DNA from 2 places in the Streptomyces sp. NPDC003720 genome. Region 2 is predicted to be linked to the other one. Evidence: riboswitches for the same ligand, from Rfam matches in the RefSeq annotation. Region 2 holds a riboswitch; the other holds the start of a gene.
The links. A riboswitch is a leader RNA that binds a small molecule or an ion and turns the genes downstream of it on or off. The one in region 2 is predicted to bind glycine.
Positions count from the first base shown of each region.

Region 1 (7,612 bases), on a different contig from region 2:
AGGACGTGCTGGAGGCCGTCGGCCAGGAGCTGACCGAAGTGCGCATCACGGATCTGCGTGAGGGCGTCTTCTACGCGGAGCTGGTCTTCGCCAGCGGGGTCGAGGTGAGCGCCCGTCCCTCCGACGCCATAGCGCTGGCCCTGCGCACCGGGACGCCGATCTACGGCAGCGACACGGTGCTGGACGACGCCGGCATCGCGATCCCGGACGAGCAGGAGGACGAGGTGGAGAAGTTCCGCGAGTTCCTCGACCAGATCTCGCCCGAGGACTTCGGCACCAGCAGCCAGTGAGGCGCGAGCGGTTCCGGGCCCCGCTAGCGGCTCTGAGCCCCGGGGCGGTGGCCCGCGGGTGGGTCGTGCAGTGTCGTGGCAATTGCCACCGGCCATCCAGAGCGTCACGCGGTCTTCCGCGAGAGCATTCGGCTAGCCTTTCCCCGCGGTGGGGCACGAGAAACCACTCTTAGGGTGATTATCACCCGGCGTGGCGAGTGTGGCGATCGTTGACGCACCCCTGGTGACTGCCTACCGTCGAGAGGGCAGTTCAAGGACGGAGGTCGGCGTGAGAACGAGCGGCGACGGTACGGCTGGGGGTGCCCCCGGACGCGGTTTCGGGGAGAGCGGTCCGTACTCTCCCCCGAGTTCCCAGCCGCGTTCCAGTGGGCAGTACGCATATCCCGGCGGCGCGGTCGACCACGCCCCACAGCGGCCGACGGCGGTGCCGGACGGCGGAGGGGTGGCGTCCATGGCGTCCGAGGAGATCGGCTACCGGGGTCCCACGGCATGTGCGGCCGCCGGCATCACATACCGGCAACTGGACTACTGGGCCCGCACCGGACTGGTCGAGCCGAGCGTGCGGCCCGCGTACGGTTCGGGCACGCAGCGCCTCTACAGCTTCCGGGACGTGGTCGTCCTCAAGATCGTGAAGCGGTTCCTCGACACCGGGGTCTCGCTGCAGAACATCCGCACGGCCGTGCAGCACCTCCGGGAGCGCGGGTTCCAGGACCTGGAGCGCATGACCCTCATGAGCGACGGCGCCACCGTCTACGAGTGCACCTCGCCGGACGAGGTGCACGCCCTGCTCCAGGGCGGCCAGGGCGTGTTCGGGATCGCCGTCGGCGTGGTCTGGCGGGACGTGGAGAGCGCGCTCTCCCAGCTGCACGGTGAGCGTGTCGACACGGGGGAGACCCTGGTCGGTCACAACCCGGCCGACGAGCTGGCGCGGCGCCGCAACCGGGCCGTCTGACCGCGCCCCGCTGATCCGCGCCGCACCGCGCGGGCCGTGCGCCCGCGTTGTCAGTGGTGTGGTGCAGCATCGGAGGTGTGAGAAACGCGCCCACGATCCTGCATCTCGACATGGATGCCTTCTACGCCTCCGTGGAGCAGGCGTCCAAGCCGAGCCTGCGGGGCAAGGCCGTGGTCGTGGGCGGGCTGGGACCGCGCGGGGTGGTGGCCACCGCCTCGTACGAGGCGCGGGTGTTCGGGGTGCACTCGGCGATGCCGATGGCCCAGGCGCGCCGGCTGGCGCCGAACGCCGCGTACCTGGTGCCCCGCTTCAATCTGTACCGGTCCGTGAGCGAGCAGGTGATGGCGCTGCTGCGGGAGCTGTCGCCGCTGGTGGAGCCGCTGAGCCTGGACGAGGCGTTCGTCGACCTCGAGGCCCGGGAGGCGGCCTGGGACGCGGACTCGGCGCGCCGGGTGGGGACGAAGCTGCGCTGCGACATACGGGCGGTCACCGGGCTCACCGGTTCGGTGGGGCTGGCCGCCTCCAAGATGCTCGCGAAGATCGCCTCGGAGGAGGCCAAGCCCGACGGACTCGTCCTCGTCGAACCCGGCACCGAGCGGGCGCTGCTCGGGCCGATGTCGGTGCGGACCCTGCCCGGGGTGGGACCGGCGACGGGGGACCACCTGCGGCGGGCCGGGATCACCACGGTCGAGGAGCTGGCCGAGGCCGGCGAGGACGAACTCGTACGGCTCCTCGGCAAGGCGCACGGGCACGCGCTGTACGCGATGGCGCTGGCGCGCGACGACCGGCCCGTGGTCGCCGAGCGGGAGGCCAAGTCGGTGTCGGTCGAGGACACCTACGACGTGGACATCCACGACCGGATGAGGGTCGGTCTCGAGGTGCGGCGGCTCGCCGACCGGTGCGTGGGCCGGCTGCGCGGTGCCGGGCTGTCGGGGCGGACCATCGTGCTGAAGGTCCGCCGGTACGACTTCTCGACGCTGACCCGGTCGGAGACGCTCCGAGGGCCCACGGACGACCCCGCCGTGATCCGGGAGGCGGCCGAGCGGCTGCTGGACTCCGTGGACACCACGGGCGGCGTGCGGCTGCTGGGGGTCGGCGTCACCGGGCTCGCCGACTACACCCAGGAGGACCTGTTCGCCCAGGCGGCGCAGCCGTCCGGGGAGGCGCGGTCGCCGGAGGAGGCCGTGACCGAGCCCGTGCCGGAGCGGCCGGAGCCCGGCGAGCGGCAGTGGCGCGCCGGGCAGGACGTGCGGCACGCCGAGCTGGGCCACGGCTGGGTGCAGGGCAGTGGCCTCGGCCGGGTGACCGTGCGCTTCGAGACGCCCCAGTCGGGGCCGGGGCGGGTGCGGACGTTCGGCATCGGGGATCCCGCGCTGGAGCCGGCGGATCCGCTGCCGCTGGTGTCGGCCCCGGAGCCGTCGCCCGGGGTGCCGGACATGGGGCCGCCGAGCCTTTCGCGCGCTGTCGACGCCGATCCGTAGCGGGTTGCAGGGCCGACCGGGTGCCGGCGCCACCGTGGTGGGGTGCTCCGCCTTCCCCCGCGCGGTGGCCGACGGCGCGGGGTCAGGGCTCCTCCGTGCCCGCCAGCTTGCCGAAGTCGTGGTCCGCGAGCGGGGAGGGCGCAGCCACGTCCAGGCCGTAGTGGTGGTAGAGCTGGAGTTCCTGTTCGGGGGAGAGGTGGCGGCCCACGCCGAAGTCGGGTGCGTCCTTGATGAGCGCGCGGTCGAAGGGGACCCGCAGGGCGCCCTCGATGATCTCGCTGGGCTCCAGGGGGACGAAGGCGTCCCGGGAGAACAGACCGGTGCGTATGGCGGCCCACTCCGGCACGCCGGTGGCGTCGTCGAGGTACACCTCGTCGATGGTGCCGATCTTGGTGCCGGTGCGGTCGAACGCCTTGCGGCCGATCAGGTTGCGCGGATCGATGTCGGTCTGCACGGTCCCTCTCCCTCCACGTGGTCGCAACTCATCCGTAAGCACTACGAAAGAGCACAATCAGGGAGGCGGCCACTCGAAGGCCCGGGCGTTGACCTCGCTGGTAGGCTGACAGCGGCTGCTGACCCCGTGCGGGAGAGTCCTCCGACCACCTCGGAGGCGCCGAAGGAGCAAATCCTCCCCGGAATCTCTCAGGCCCACGTACCGCACGGACGAGGTCACTCTGGAAAGCAGGGCGGATGTCGACGGCGTCCGCCCTCACCGACGGTGAAAGCCGGCGCCTTCGGGCCGCCGGTGAAGCTCTCAGGTCGAGATGACAGAGGGGGAGGCCGTCGGGGTATCCGTACCGGGGTGCCCCTCGAAGGTCGTGTCAGACCAGGAGGCCTCCGCAATGACCGCCCATCGCACCCCGCTCTCCGAGCTCGAAGCGGGCATCCCCTTCGAGCAGCGCCACATCGGGCCCGACCAGGAGGCGCGGGCCAAGATGCTCGCGCACGTCGGCTACGGCTCGCTCGACGAGCTGACCGCCGCCGCGGTCCCGGACGTGATCAAGAACGCCGACGCCCTGGACCTGCCGGGCGCCCGCACCGAGGCCGAGGTCCTCGCCGAGCTGCGCTCGCTCGCCGACCGCAACCAGGTCCTCGGCTCGATGATCGGTCTCGGCTACTACGGCACCTTCACCCCGCCGGTCGTCCTGCGCAACGTCATGGAGAACCCCGCCTGGTACACGGCCTACACGCCGTACCAGCCGGAGATCTCCCAGGGCCGGCTCGAGGCTCTGCTGAACTTCCAGACCATGGTCGCCGAGCTCACCGGGCTGCCGACGTCCGGCGCGTCCCTGCTGGACGAGGGCACGGCCGCCGCCGAGGCCATGGCGCTCTCCCGGCGCATGGGCAGGAACAAGAAGGGCCTGTTCCTGATCGACGCGGACGTCCTGCCGCAGACCGTCGCCGTGATCGAGACGCGCGCCGAGCCGACCGGCGTCGAGGTCGTCGTCGCCGACCTCTCCGGCGGCATCCCGGCGGAGATCGCCGAGCGCGAGATCAACGGTGTGCTGCTCCAGTACCCGGGCGCCTCCGGCGCCGTCCGCGACATCAAGCCGGTCATCGACCAGGCGCACGGGCTGGGCGCCCTCGTCACCGTCGCGGCCGACCTGCTCGCGCTCACCCTGCTGACCTCGCCGGGCGAGCTGGGCGCCGACATCGCCATCGGCACCACCCAGCGCTTCGGCGTGCCGATGGGCTTCGGCGGGCCGCACGCCGGCTACATGGCGGTGCACGAGAAGTTCGCGCGCAGCCTGCCCGGCCGTCTCGTCGGCGTGTCCGTCGACGCCGACGGGCACAAGGCGTACCGCCTGGCGCTGCAGACCCGTGAGCAGCACATCCGCCGTGAGAAGGCCACCAGCAACATCTGCACCGCCCAGGTGCTGCTCGCCGTGATGGCCGGCATGTACGCCGTCTACCACGGCCCCGAGGGGCTGCGCACCATCGCCCGCCGCACCCACCGCTACGCCACGATCCTCGCCGAGGGCCTGAAGGCCGGCGGCGTCGAGATCGTGCACGGCGCCTACTTCGACACTCTCACCGCGCGCGTGCCCGGCAGGGCCGCCGAGGTCGTGGACGCGGCCCGGGCGGGCGGCGTCAACCTGCGTCTCGTCGACGCCGACCTGGTCTCCCTGGCCTGCGACGAGACCACCAACCGGGCCCAGGTGGAGGCCGTCTTCGCGGCCTTCGGCGTGGACGGAGACATCGAGGCGCTGGACGCGGCGGCCGGCGAGGCCCTGCCCGAGGCCCTGCTGCGCACCGACGACTACCTCACCCACCCGGTCTTCCACGAGCACCGCTCCGAGACCGCGATGCTGCGCTACCTGCGCCGGCTCGCCGACCGTGACTACGCGCTCGACCGCGGCATGATCCCGCTGGGCTCCTGCACCATGAAGCTCAACGCGACCACCGAGATGGAGCCGGTCACCTGGCCCGAGTTCGGGCAGCTGCACCCCTTCGCGCCCGCCGAGCAGGCCGAGGGCTACCTGACGCTCATCCGCGAGCTGGAGGACCGGCTCGCCGAGGTCACCGGCTACGACAAGGTCTCGCTGCAGCCGAACGCCGGATCGCAGGGCGAGCTGGCCGGTCTGCTGGCCGTGCGCGGCTACCACCGCGCCAACGGCGACGAGCAGCGCACCGTCTGCCTGATCCCCTCCTCCGCGCACGGCACCAACGCGGCCAGCGCCGTGATGGCCGGCATGAAGGTCGTCGTCGTCAAGACCGCCGAGGACGGCGAGATCGACGTCGCCGACCTGCGGGCGAAGATCGAGCAGCACCGCGACGAGCTGGCCGTGCTGATGATCACCTACCCGTCGACGCACGGTGTGTTCGAGGAGCACGTCGCCGACATCTGCGCCCAGGTCCACGACGCGGGCGGCCAGGTGTACGTCGACGGCGCCAACCTCAACGCGCTGGTCGGCCTCGCCAAGCCGGGGCACTTCGGCGGCGACGTCTCGCACCTGAACCTGCACAAGACGTTCTGCATCCCGCACGGCGGCGGCGGCCCCGGCGTCGGCCCGGTGGCGGTCCGCTCGCACCTGGCGCCGTACCTGCCGAACCACCCGCTGCAGCCGGCGGCCGGCCCCGAGACCGGTGTGGGCCCCGTCTCCGCCGCGCCGTGGGGCAGCGCGGGCATCCTGCCGATCTCGTGGGCGTACGTCCGCCTGATGGGCGGCGAGGGGCTCAAGCGCGCCACCCAGGTCGCCGTGCTCTCCGCCAACTACGTCGCCAAGCGCCTCGAGCCGCACTACCCGGTGCTCTACAACGGCCCTGGCGGCCTGGTCGCGCACGAGTGCATCATCGACCTGCGCCCGCTGACCAAGGCGACCGGCGTGAGCGTGGACGACGTCGCCAAGCGGCTCATCGACTACGGCTTCCACGCGCCGACCATGTCCTTCCCGGTGGCCGGCACGCTGATGATCGAGCCGACCGAGTCCGAGGACCTGGCGGAGCTGGACCGGTTCTGCGACGCGATGATCGCCATCCGCGCGGAGATCGAGAAGGTCGGCTCCGGAGCCTGGCCGGCGGAGGACAACCCGCTGCGCAACGCCCCGCACACCGCGCGGGCGCTCGGCGCGGACTGGGACCACGCCTACAGCCGCGAGGAGGCCGTCTTCCCGGGGGGTGTCTCGGTGGCGGACAAGTACTGGCCGCCGGTGCGCCGCATCGACCAGGCCTTCGGTGACCGCAACCTGGTGTGCTCCTGCCCGCCGCTGGACGCGTACGAGGACTGAGCGAGCCGTACGTGTGAGCCCCGCCCGTGGACCGGGCGGGGCTCCCGCGTTTCCACGCGCCCTCAGGCCGTGGCCAGCGACACCTCGGTCGCCTTGATCAGGGCGACCACGTCGGAGCCCACGAAGAGGCCGAGGTCCTCGGCCGCGTCCCTGGTGATCACCGCCGTCAGCTCGCCGCCCGCGACGGCGACCTTCGCGGAGGCCATGACCTCGCCCCTGGTGAGGCGGGTGAGCGCGCCGGGGAGCTGGTTGCGGATCGACAGGCCCTCGATCCTGCCGGTGGCCAGGGAGACCTCGGTCGACTTCACCAGGGCGCGGACGGCGGTGCCGGGGGCGAGGGCGAGTTGCTCGGCGGCGTCCCGGGTGATGGCGGCTGTCAGCTCCTGGCCGCCGTCGAGCCGCACCTTGACGATGGCCATGACCTCGCCAGGACGGACCTCGGTCACAGTGCCGGGGAGCTGGTTGCGGATGCTCAGAGTCATGAGCACCCACCGTAGAGCGCCCGCCCGGTCAGGCCGGGTATGCGTGGGTCTGCGTCGCCTTCACCGTCGCCCAGACCGACGCACCCGGGTGCAGGTCCAGCTCGGCGGCGGCGACGGTGGTGAGATCGGCGGCGAGGGGGAGCTCGCCGGTGAGGTCGGCGCGGATCTGGTCGCCGTGGGTCTCCAGGCCCGCGACCTCGCAGGCCCACAGGTTGCGGGCGCTGGCGCCCGAGGGCCGGTCCCTGAAGAGCGTGACGGCGGCCGGCGGGAAGGCCACGAAGACGGGGCCGGACAGGTCCTCCGTGGTGGTCACCGAGGGGCCCGCGTCCAGCCGTACCGCGTGCCCGCCGGCCTGCCCGCGGTAGAGGTTGAGGCCGACCAGCCGGGCGATGTAGTCGGTGCGCGGCCGGCGGGCGATCTCGCCGGGGGTGCCCTGCTGCACGACGTGTCCGTGCTCGACGACGACCAGCCGGTCCGCGAGCACCATGGCGTCCAGCGGGTCGTGCGTGACCAGCACGGCGACGGCCTCGAACTCGGCGAGGTGGCGACGGAGCTGGGCCCGGACGTCCAGGCGGGTGCGGGCGTCCAGCGCGGCGAGCGGTTCGTCCAGGAGCAGCAGCCTCGGCCGGGTGGCCAGGGCGCGGGCGAGCGCGACGCGCTGGGCCTGGCCGCCGGACAG
Region 1 is NZ_JBIANZ010000001.1:7,950-15,561, forward strand. Features, by position in the region: gene ACFYU0_RS00045 (bifunctional nuclease family protein) at 1-290, shown strand, start outside; gene ACFYU0_RS00050 (MerR family transcriptional regulator) at 559-1,242, shown strand; partial or broken gene ACFYU0_RS00055 (DNA polymerase IV) at 1,320-2,695, shown strand; gene ACFYU0_RS00060 (PRC-barrel domain-containing protein) at 2,806-3,177, opposite strand; glycine riboswitch at 3,297-3,391, shown strand; gene gcvP (aminomethyl-transferring glycine dehydrogenase) at 3,566-6,451, shown strand; gene ACFYU0_RS00070 (TOBE domain-containing protein) at 6,514-6,933, opposite strand; gene ACFYU0_RS00075 (ABC transporter ATP-binding protein) at 6,962-7,612, opposite strand, start outside.
Region 1: linked by a shared signal. The riboswitch ahead of gcvP (aminomethyl-transferring glycine dehydrogenase) and the one ahead of gcvT (glycine cleavage system aminomethyltransferase GcvT) in region 2 are both predicted to bind glycine.

Region 2 (7,612 bases):
CACCGGCACCGGTTCCACCACGCACACCGCGCAGTACACGCTGACCGTCACCGGCGCGGGCGGCTGCACGGCCTCGCAGACCGTAGCCAACGGCGGCTTCGAGAGCGGCACGTCGCCGTGGACGGGCGACACCGGCGCGATCGGCGCGTTCAGCGGCCAGTCGGCCCACTCCGGCACCCGGTACGCGTGGCTGGCGGGCTACGGCTCCACCGCCACCGACACGGTCGGCCAGACCGTGACCATCCCGGCCGGCTGCACCCGGGCGACCCTGAAGTACTGGCTGCACATCGACACCAACGAGTCGGGCTCCACGGCGTACGACACCTTCCAGGTCAAGGTCGACGGGACCGTGAAGCAGACGTACTCCAACGTCAACGCGGCCACGGGCTACGTGGAGCGCACGCTCGACCTGAGCCAGTACATCGGCCGGCAGATCACGCTGACCTTCACCGGCTCCGAGGACTCCAGCCTGCAGACCAGCTTCGTCGTCGACGACGTCACCCTGACGACCGGCTGATCGTCCGACAGCCCGGCGGCAGGTGACGAGACGCGTCGTGGCGGGCCCCCGTTCCCCGGGCGCCCGCCACGGCCTAGCACTCGATGATGTTCACCGCGAGCCCGCCCCGGGCCGTCTCCTTGTACTTCACCGACATGTCCGCGCCGGTGTCCTTCATGGTCTTGATGACCTTGTCCAGGGACACCTTGTGCGAGCCGTCGCCGCGCATGGCCATCTTCGCCGCGGTGACCGCCTTCACCGCGGCCATGCCGTTGCGCTCGATGCACGGGATCTGGACCAGCCCGCCCACGGGGTCGCAGGTCAGGCCCAGGTTGTGCTCCATGCCGATCTCGGCCGCGTTCTCCACCTGCTCGGGGCTGCCGCCGAGCACCTCGGCGAGTGCGCCCGCGGCCATGGAGCAGGCGGAGCCGACCTCGCCCTGGCAGCCGACCTCGGCGCCGGAGATGGAGGCGTTCTCCTTGAACAGCATGCCGATGGCGCCGGCGGCGAGCAGGAAGCGGACCACGCCGTCCTCGTCGGCGCCCGGCACGAAGTTGATGTAGTAGTGCAGGACCGCCGGGATGATGCCCGCCGCGCCGTTGGTCGGGGCGGTGACCACCCGGCCGCCGGCCGCGTTCTCCTCGTTCACCGCCATCGCGTAGAGCGTGATCCACTCCATCGCGTGCGCGAGCGGGTCGCCCTCGGCGCGGAGCTGGCGGGCCGAGACGGCCGCGCGCCGGCGCACCTTCAGACCGCCGGGCAGGATGCCCTCCCGGGTCATGCCCCGCTGGACGCACTCGCGCATGACCCGCCATATCTCCAGCAGGCCCGCGCGGATCTCCTCCTCGGTGCGCCAGGCCCGCTCGTTCTCCAGCATCAGCGAGGAGATCGACAGACCCGTCTCCCGGGTCAGGCGCAGCAGCTCGTCACCGGTGCGGAAGGGGTACTTCAGGACCGTGTCGTCCAGCACGATGCGGTCGGCGCCGACCGCGTCCTCGTCCACGACGAAGCCGCCGCCGACCGAGTAGTACGTCTTGGAGAGCAGCTCGGCGCCGGCCGCGTCGTACGCCCACACCGTCATGCCGTTGGCGTGGTACGGCAGCGCCTTGCGGCGGTGCAGGACCAGGTCGTCGTCGAAGGAGAACGCGATCTCGTGCTCGCCGAGCAGCGAGATCCGGCCCGACCGCCTGATCGTCTCCACCCGCTCGTCGGCCGACTCGACGTCCACCGTGCGCGGCGAGGCGCCCTCCAGACCGAGCAGCACCGCCTTCGGGGTGCCGTGGCCGTGGCCGGTCGCGCCGAGCGAGCCGTACAGCTCGCAGCGCACCGCGGCGACGGAGCCCAGCAGGTCCTCGTTGCGCAGCCTGCGGGCGAACATGCGCGCCGCGCGCATCGGACCGACCGTGTGGGAGCTGGACGGGCCGATGCCGATCGAGAACAGGTCGAAGACCGAGATGGCCACGGAAACTCCTCAATACGGGGTGGTGCGGGTGCGGCACCGCGCACACGTTCCAGTGTGCGCGGTGCCCGGCGAAACAGGGACTTACTTGTTCAGACCCGGGTACAGCGGGTGCTTGTCGGCCAGGGCCTTCACCCGGGCCCTGAGCCCCTCCACGGCGGCGCCCTCGAACGGGGCGGACGCCTTGAGCGTCTCGGCGATCACGTCCGCGACCTCGGTGAAGTCCTCGGCCGTGAAGCCCCGGGTCGCCAGGGCCGGCGTACCGATGCGCAGGCCCGAGGTCACCATCGGGGGACGCGGGTCGTTCGGGACGGCGTTGCGGTTGACCGTGATGCCGACGTCGTGGAGGCGGTCCTCGGCCTGCTGCCCGTCCAGCTCGGACTCACGCAGGTCCACCAGGATCAGGTGCACGTCCGTGCCGCCGGACAGCACGTTGACGCCGGCCTCGCGGGCGTCGGCGGCGATCAGCCGCTCGGCGAGGATGCGGGCGCCCTCCACCGTACGGCGCTGGCGCTCCTTGAACTCCTCCGAGGCGGCGACCTTGAAGGACACCGCCTTGGCCGCGATCACGTGCTCCAGGGGGCCGCCCTGGAAGCCCGGGAAGACGGACGAGTTCAGCTTCTTCGCGAAGGCCTTCTTCGCCAGGATGACGCCGCCGCGCGGGCCGCCGAGGGTCTTGTGGGTCGTGGAGGTGACCACGTCCGCGTACTCGACCGGGTTCGGGTGCAGACCCGCCGCGACCAGGCCCGCGAAGTGCGCCATGTCGACCCACAGGTACGCCTCGACCTCGTCGGCGATCCGGCGGAACTCGGCGAAGTCGAGCTGCCGCGGGTAGGCCGACCAGCCGGCGATGATCACCTTGGGGCGGTGCTCCTTGGCGAGCCGCTCGACCTCGGCCATGTCGACCAGGCCGGCCTCGTCCACGTGGTAGGCGACCACGTCGAACTGCTTGCCGGAGAAGTTCAGCCGCATTCCGTGGGTGAGGTGGCCGCCGTGCGCCAGGTCCAGGCCGAGGATGGTGTCACCGGGCTGGGCGAGGGCGAACAGCGCCGCCTGGTTCGCGGAGGCGCCGGAGTGGGGCTGGACGTTGGCGTACTCGGCGCCGAACAGCTCCTTGATCCGGTCGATGGCGATCTGCTCGGCGACGTCGACGTGCTCGCAGCCGCCGTAGTAGCGGCGGCCGGGGTAGCCCTCGGCGTACTTGTTGGTCAGCACCGAGCCCTGGGCCTCCATCACCGCGAGCGGCGCGAAGTTCTCCGAGGCGATCATCTCCAGCGTCGACTGCTGGCGGTTCAGCTCGGCGTCGACCGCGGCGGCGATCTCCGGGTCCAGTTCGTGCAGGGACGTGTTCAGGACAGTCATACGGCTACGACTCCTCAGCCGGCGTTCTGGGCGGTGTACTCGTCGGCGGAGAGCAGGTCGGCCGGCTCCTCGGTGACGCGTACCTTGAACAGCCAGCCGCCCTCGAAGGGGGCCGAGTTCACCAGCGACGGGTCGTTGACGACGTCCTCGTTGACCTCGGTGATCTCACCGGTGACCGGCGAGTACAGGTCCGAGACCGACTTGGTCGACTCCAGCTCGCCGCAGGTCTCACCCGCGGACACCGTGGAACCGACCTCGGGGAGCTGGGCGTAGACCACGTCGCCGAGCGCGTTGGCCGCGAACTCCGTGATGCCGACCGTCGAGACGCCGTCCTCGGCGGCCGACAGCCACTCGTGCTCCTTGCTGTAGCGCAGCTGCTGGGGGTTGCTCATGGCCTGAATTCTCCTGTACGCGCGGGAGTGCTGATGAATGGGGGACTGCCGGACCCGCTGCCGGGCAGCGGGATGTGCGCAGGGTCACGTCCGGGGACGGACCGCGCCCAGTGTCTACTTCTGGCGCTTGTAGAAGGGCAGCGCCACGACCTCGTACGGCTCGTGGCTGCCCCGGATGTCCACGCCGACGCCCTCGGCGCCCGGCGCCGCGTGCGCCGCGTCGACGTACGCCATCGCGATCGGCTTGCCCAGGGTGGGGGATGGGGCGCCGGAGGTGACCTCGCCGATCACCTCGCCGCCCGCGACGACGGAGAACCCGGCCCGCGGCACCCGGCGGCCCTCGGCGACCAGGCCGACGAGCTTGCGCGGCGGGTTCTGCTCGGCCCTGGCGGCGGCCTCGGTGAGCGCCTCGCGGCCCACGAAGTCGCCCTCCTTCTCGAACTTCACCACCCGGCCCAGCCCGGCGTCGAAGGGCGTCAGGGAGGTGGTCAGCTCGTGCCCGTACAGCGGCATGCCCGCCTCCAGGCGCAGGGTGTCCCGGCAGGACAGGCCGCACGGCACCAGGCCGGCGCCCTCGCCCGCCTTGGTCAGCGCCTGCCACAGCTCCACCGCGTGCTCCGGCTTCACGAACAGCTCGAAGCCGTCCTCGCCGGTGTAACCGGTGCGCGCGATCAGCGCGGGGACGCCGGCGACGGTGCCGGGCAGGCCCGCGTAGTACTTCAGGCCGTCCAGGTCGGCGTCGGTCAGCGACTTCAGGATGCCGGGGGACTCGGGGCCCTGGACCGCGAGCAGCGCGTAGGCGTCGCGGTCGTCGCGCACCTCGGCCTCGAAGCCCGCGGCGCGCTCGGTCAGCGCGTCCAGCACCACCTGGGCGTTGGAGGCGTTGGCGACGACCATGTACTCCTGCTCGGCCAGCCGGTAGACGATCAGGTCGTCCAGGATGCCGCCGTCGGCCTGGCAGATCATGGTGTAGCGGGCGCGGCCGACGCCGACGGAGGCGATGTTGCCCACCAGGGCGTAGTTCAGCAGGGCGGCCGCCTGCGGCCCGGTCACGGTGATCTCGCCCATGTGGGAGAGGTCGAAGAGGCCGGCCCGGGTCCGCACCGCGACGTGCTCGTCGCGCTCGGAGCCGTAGCGCAGCGGCATGTCCCAGCCGGCGAAGTCGGTCATCGTCGCGCCGAGCGAACGGTGCAGGGCGTCGAGCGCGGTGCGGCGCGCTGGAGTGGGTTCGGTACTGCTCATCGGTCGGTCGTCTCCCAGGGCAGGTATGACAGGCGAGGAACGTTCCTCCCCATCTGTCATCGGAACCTGAGAGGTTCGCCATGATCCTCACGAGGAGTGGTCACGGCTTGCACCTTGGGTGGAGCCACTGTCGCAGCGGCCCGCTTTTCAGATGTGCCTCGCCCGCGCGGTAACGGGGCCTGAGAGATTCAAGGGAGGGACTTGCTCCTTCGGCGTCCCAGCGGAGCTGGCTGGGAACTCTCCCGCGCGGATTCAAGCGGCCGGTATGCAGTTGGCGCGCACATCATTGCACGCCGCGCCCCGCCCCGTCAGGGCCCGCATCTGTAACCGAGCTGTGGCAGTACGCGTACCCAACCGCTGGACCGGCGCATTACCTTCTCTTTACATTCGATGGGCAAAGGGTTACCGAGCCCACAGGGGAGGACGATGACGGTGAACAGGACCACGGCCTACGCCGCCACCACCGGTCTCGCGATGCCGGAGCAGCCCTCCGCCCCGGCCCGCGAGCGCTGCGCCGGGCGGCCCGCCCCGGTCGTCCGCGACCTGCGCGAGCGCGCCGGGCGCAGCCCGCACGACCTGCTCTTCGGCCCCCGCGACCTGGTGGTGGTCACCGGGCTGCCCGGCAGCGGCAAGTCCACCCTGATGCACCGCGCGGTCCCCGGCCACCGCGTCGACTCCCAGGACGCCCGCGACCGCTGGGCCGCCCGCGTGCCCCGCTTCCTGCCCTACGCGCTGTACCGCCCCCTGGTCCGGCTCGCCCACTACGCCGCACTGCGCCGCGCCCTCGGCACCGGCGAGGGCGTCGTCGTCCACGACTGCGGCACGCAGGCCTGGGTGCGCGGCTGGCTGGTCCGCGCGGCCCGCCGCCGCGGCGGCACCCTGCACCTGCTGCTGCTCGACGTCACCGCGGAGACCGCCCGCGCGGGCCAGCGCGAGCGCGGCCGCGGCGTCTCCCGCTACGCCTTCCGCCGCCACCGCCGTACGGCGGCCCGCCTGCTGCGCGCGGTGGAGCGGGGGGAGCTGCCCGCCGGCTGCGGCTCGGCGGTGCTGCTGGACCGGGACGCCGCCGCGGTGCTGCGCCGCATCGGCTTCGCCGGCCGATCCGGCTGAGCGCCGTCACGGCCACCCGCTAGCCTTTCGGACCACAGCAGTGGTTCCCAGCAGGCGGCAGGCAGATGGACTTCTCGGCGGCGGACCTTCCCGCGGACTTCCCGGCACAGACGCACCCCCACCCGCACGGCGGTTGGCCCGGCAACGAGCTGGAGGAGGTGCTCTCGGCCTCCCTCGGCATACCCGGCGCGGGCGGGCGGATCGCCGAGGTGCTGGGCCGCAGCCTGCTGTGGGTCCCGCTGCCCAACGGCGGCGGACCGCACAGCGGACCGCTGGACCTGCCCACGATGGAGATCGAGGGCCAGGTGTACGTCCCGGTCTTCAGCTCCGAGGAGCAGCTCCGCCTGGCGGCCGGCTCCCACATGTCCTTCACCGTCGCCCCGGCGGTGGAGTTCGCGCGCGGGCTGCCCCCGCAGGCCGGCATCCTCGTGAACCCCGACGGGGTGGTCGGCCTGCCGCTGCCGCCCGAGGCGGTGGCCGAACTGTGCCGCACCGGCCACACCCCGCTGGACGGCCCGGCCACCGGCGGCCGGGTCCGCCTCTTCGAGCCGGACTGGCAGGACGACCCGGTCGACTTCCTCGCCGCCGCCTCCGCCGAGTTCGCCGGCACCGGCGTGGTGGTCACGGCCCGCCGCTGCCTGGCCTCGGTGGAGACGGCCGACCCCGTGATGTTCGTGGGCGTCGAACTCTCCCAGTGGGAGGGCGACCTGCGGGCCCTTCCGCTGGAGGCTCTCGGCCGGGCCCTGGGCAAGGCGCCGGTCGGATGGCAGGTCAACCTCGTCCTTCTGGACGTCACGGACGACCCGGTGGCCACCTGGCTCAAGTCCCACGTCCGCCCCTTCTACCAGTACGGCCACTAGAAGGCGGCGCCGAGGAGGCACGGACCCGGGGGCGCGGGGCGGTGTCGGTCAGCGGCTCCGTCAGCGGCGAGACCGGCCGACCGGCCTCCGCCCACCCGCGCCCGCGCAGGAACCCGGGGCTCCGAGCCGATCGGCGCTTAAGCTGTCTCCGAACGCGGGGCACTGATTCGAGAAGGGCCGGTAAGACAGGTGAGCGCGAGCCACAGCGGCAGCGTCGAGCACATGCTGCGCCAGGTCACCCCCGGCCGCTACGACGCCTACGAGGCACTGCTGCGCGCCCTCGCCACTCCCTCCTCCGGCCAGATCTGGATGCTGCTGTGGCACGGCCAGGCCGGGTCCCCGGACGCCCAGTACGGGAACATGGAGGTCGACGGCCTCGGCTATGCCCCCTGCGTGACCTCCGCGCAGGAACTCTCGGCCAGCGGCTGGAACCGCTCGTACGAGGTGGTCGACGGGCTCGACGTGGCCCGCACCCTCTACCCCGACCACTACGGCCTCTGGCTCAACCCGCACGCCCCGGGCGGCGGCGTCGGCATCCCCTGGACGGACCTGCGCCGCATCGCCACCGGCCTCGACCGCCAGCCCGCCGGCCCGCTGCGGCTGTCGGAACCCGGCGTCGACGTCGCGCAGTTCTACGCCCTGCTCGCGCAGAACGCCCACCGCACCCCGGCCCTGCGCTCGCTGCGCCGCG
Region 2 is NZ_JBIANZ010000011.1:286,309-293,920, reverse strand. Features, by position in the region: gene ACFYU0_RS29480 (M28 family peptidase) at 1-517, shown strand, start outside; gene ACFYU0_RS29475 (L-serine ammonia-lyase) at 591-1,958, opposite strand; gene glyA (serine hydroxymethyltransferase) at 2,040-3,317, opposite strand; gene gcvH (glycine cleavage system protein GcvH) at 3,332-3,709, opposite strand; gene gcvT (glycine cleavage system aminomethyltransferase GcvT) at 3,824-4,951, opposite strand; glycine riboswitch at 5,109-5,206, opposite strand; gene ACFYU0_RS29455 (AAA family ATPase) at 5,384-6,061, shown strand; gene ACFYU0_RS29450 (enhanced serine sensitivity protein SseB) at 6,127-6,921, shown strand; gene ACFYU0_RS29445 (enhanced serine sensitivity protein SseB C-terminal domain-containing protein) at 7,144-7,612, shown strand, end outside.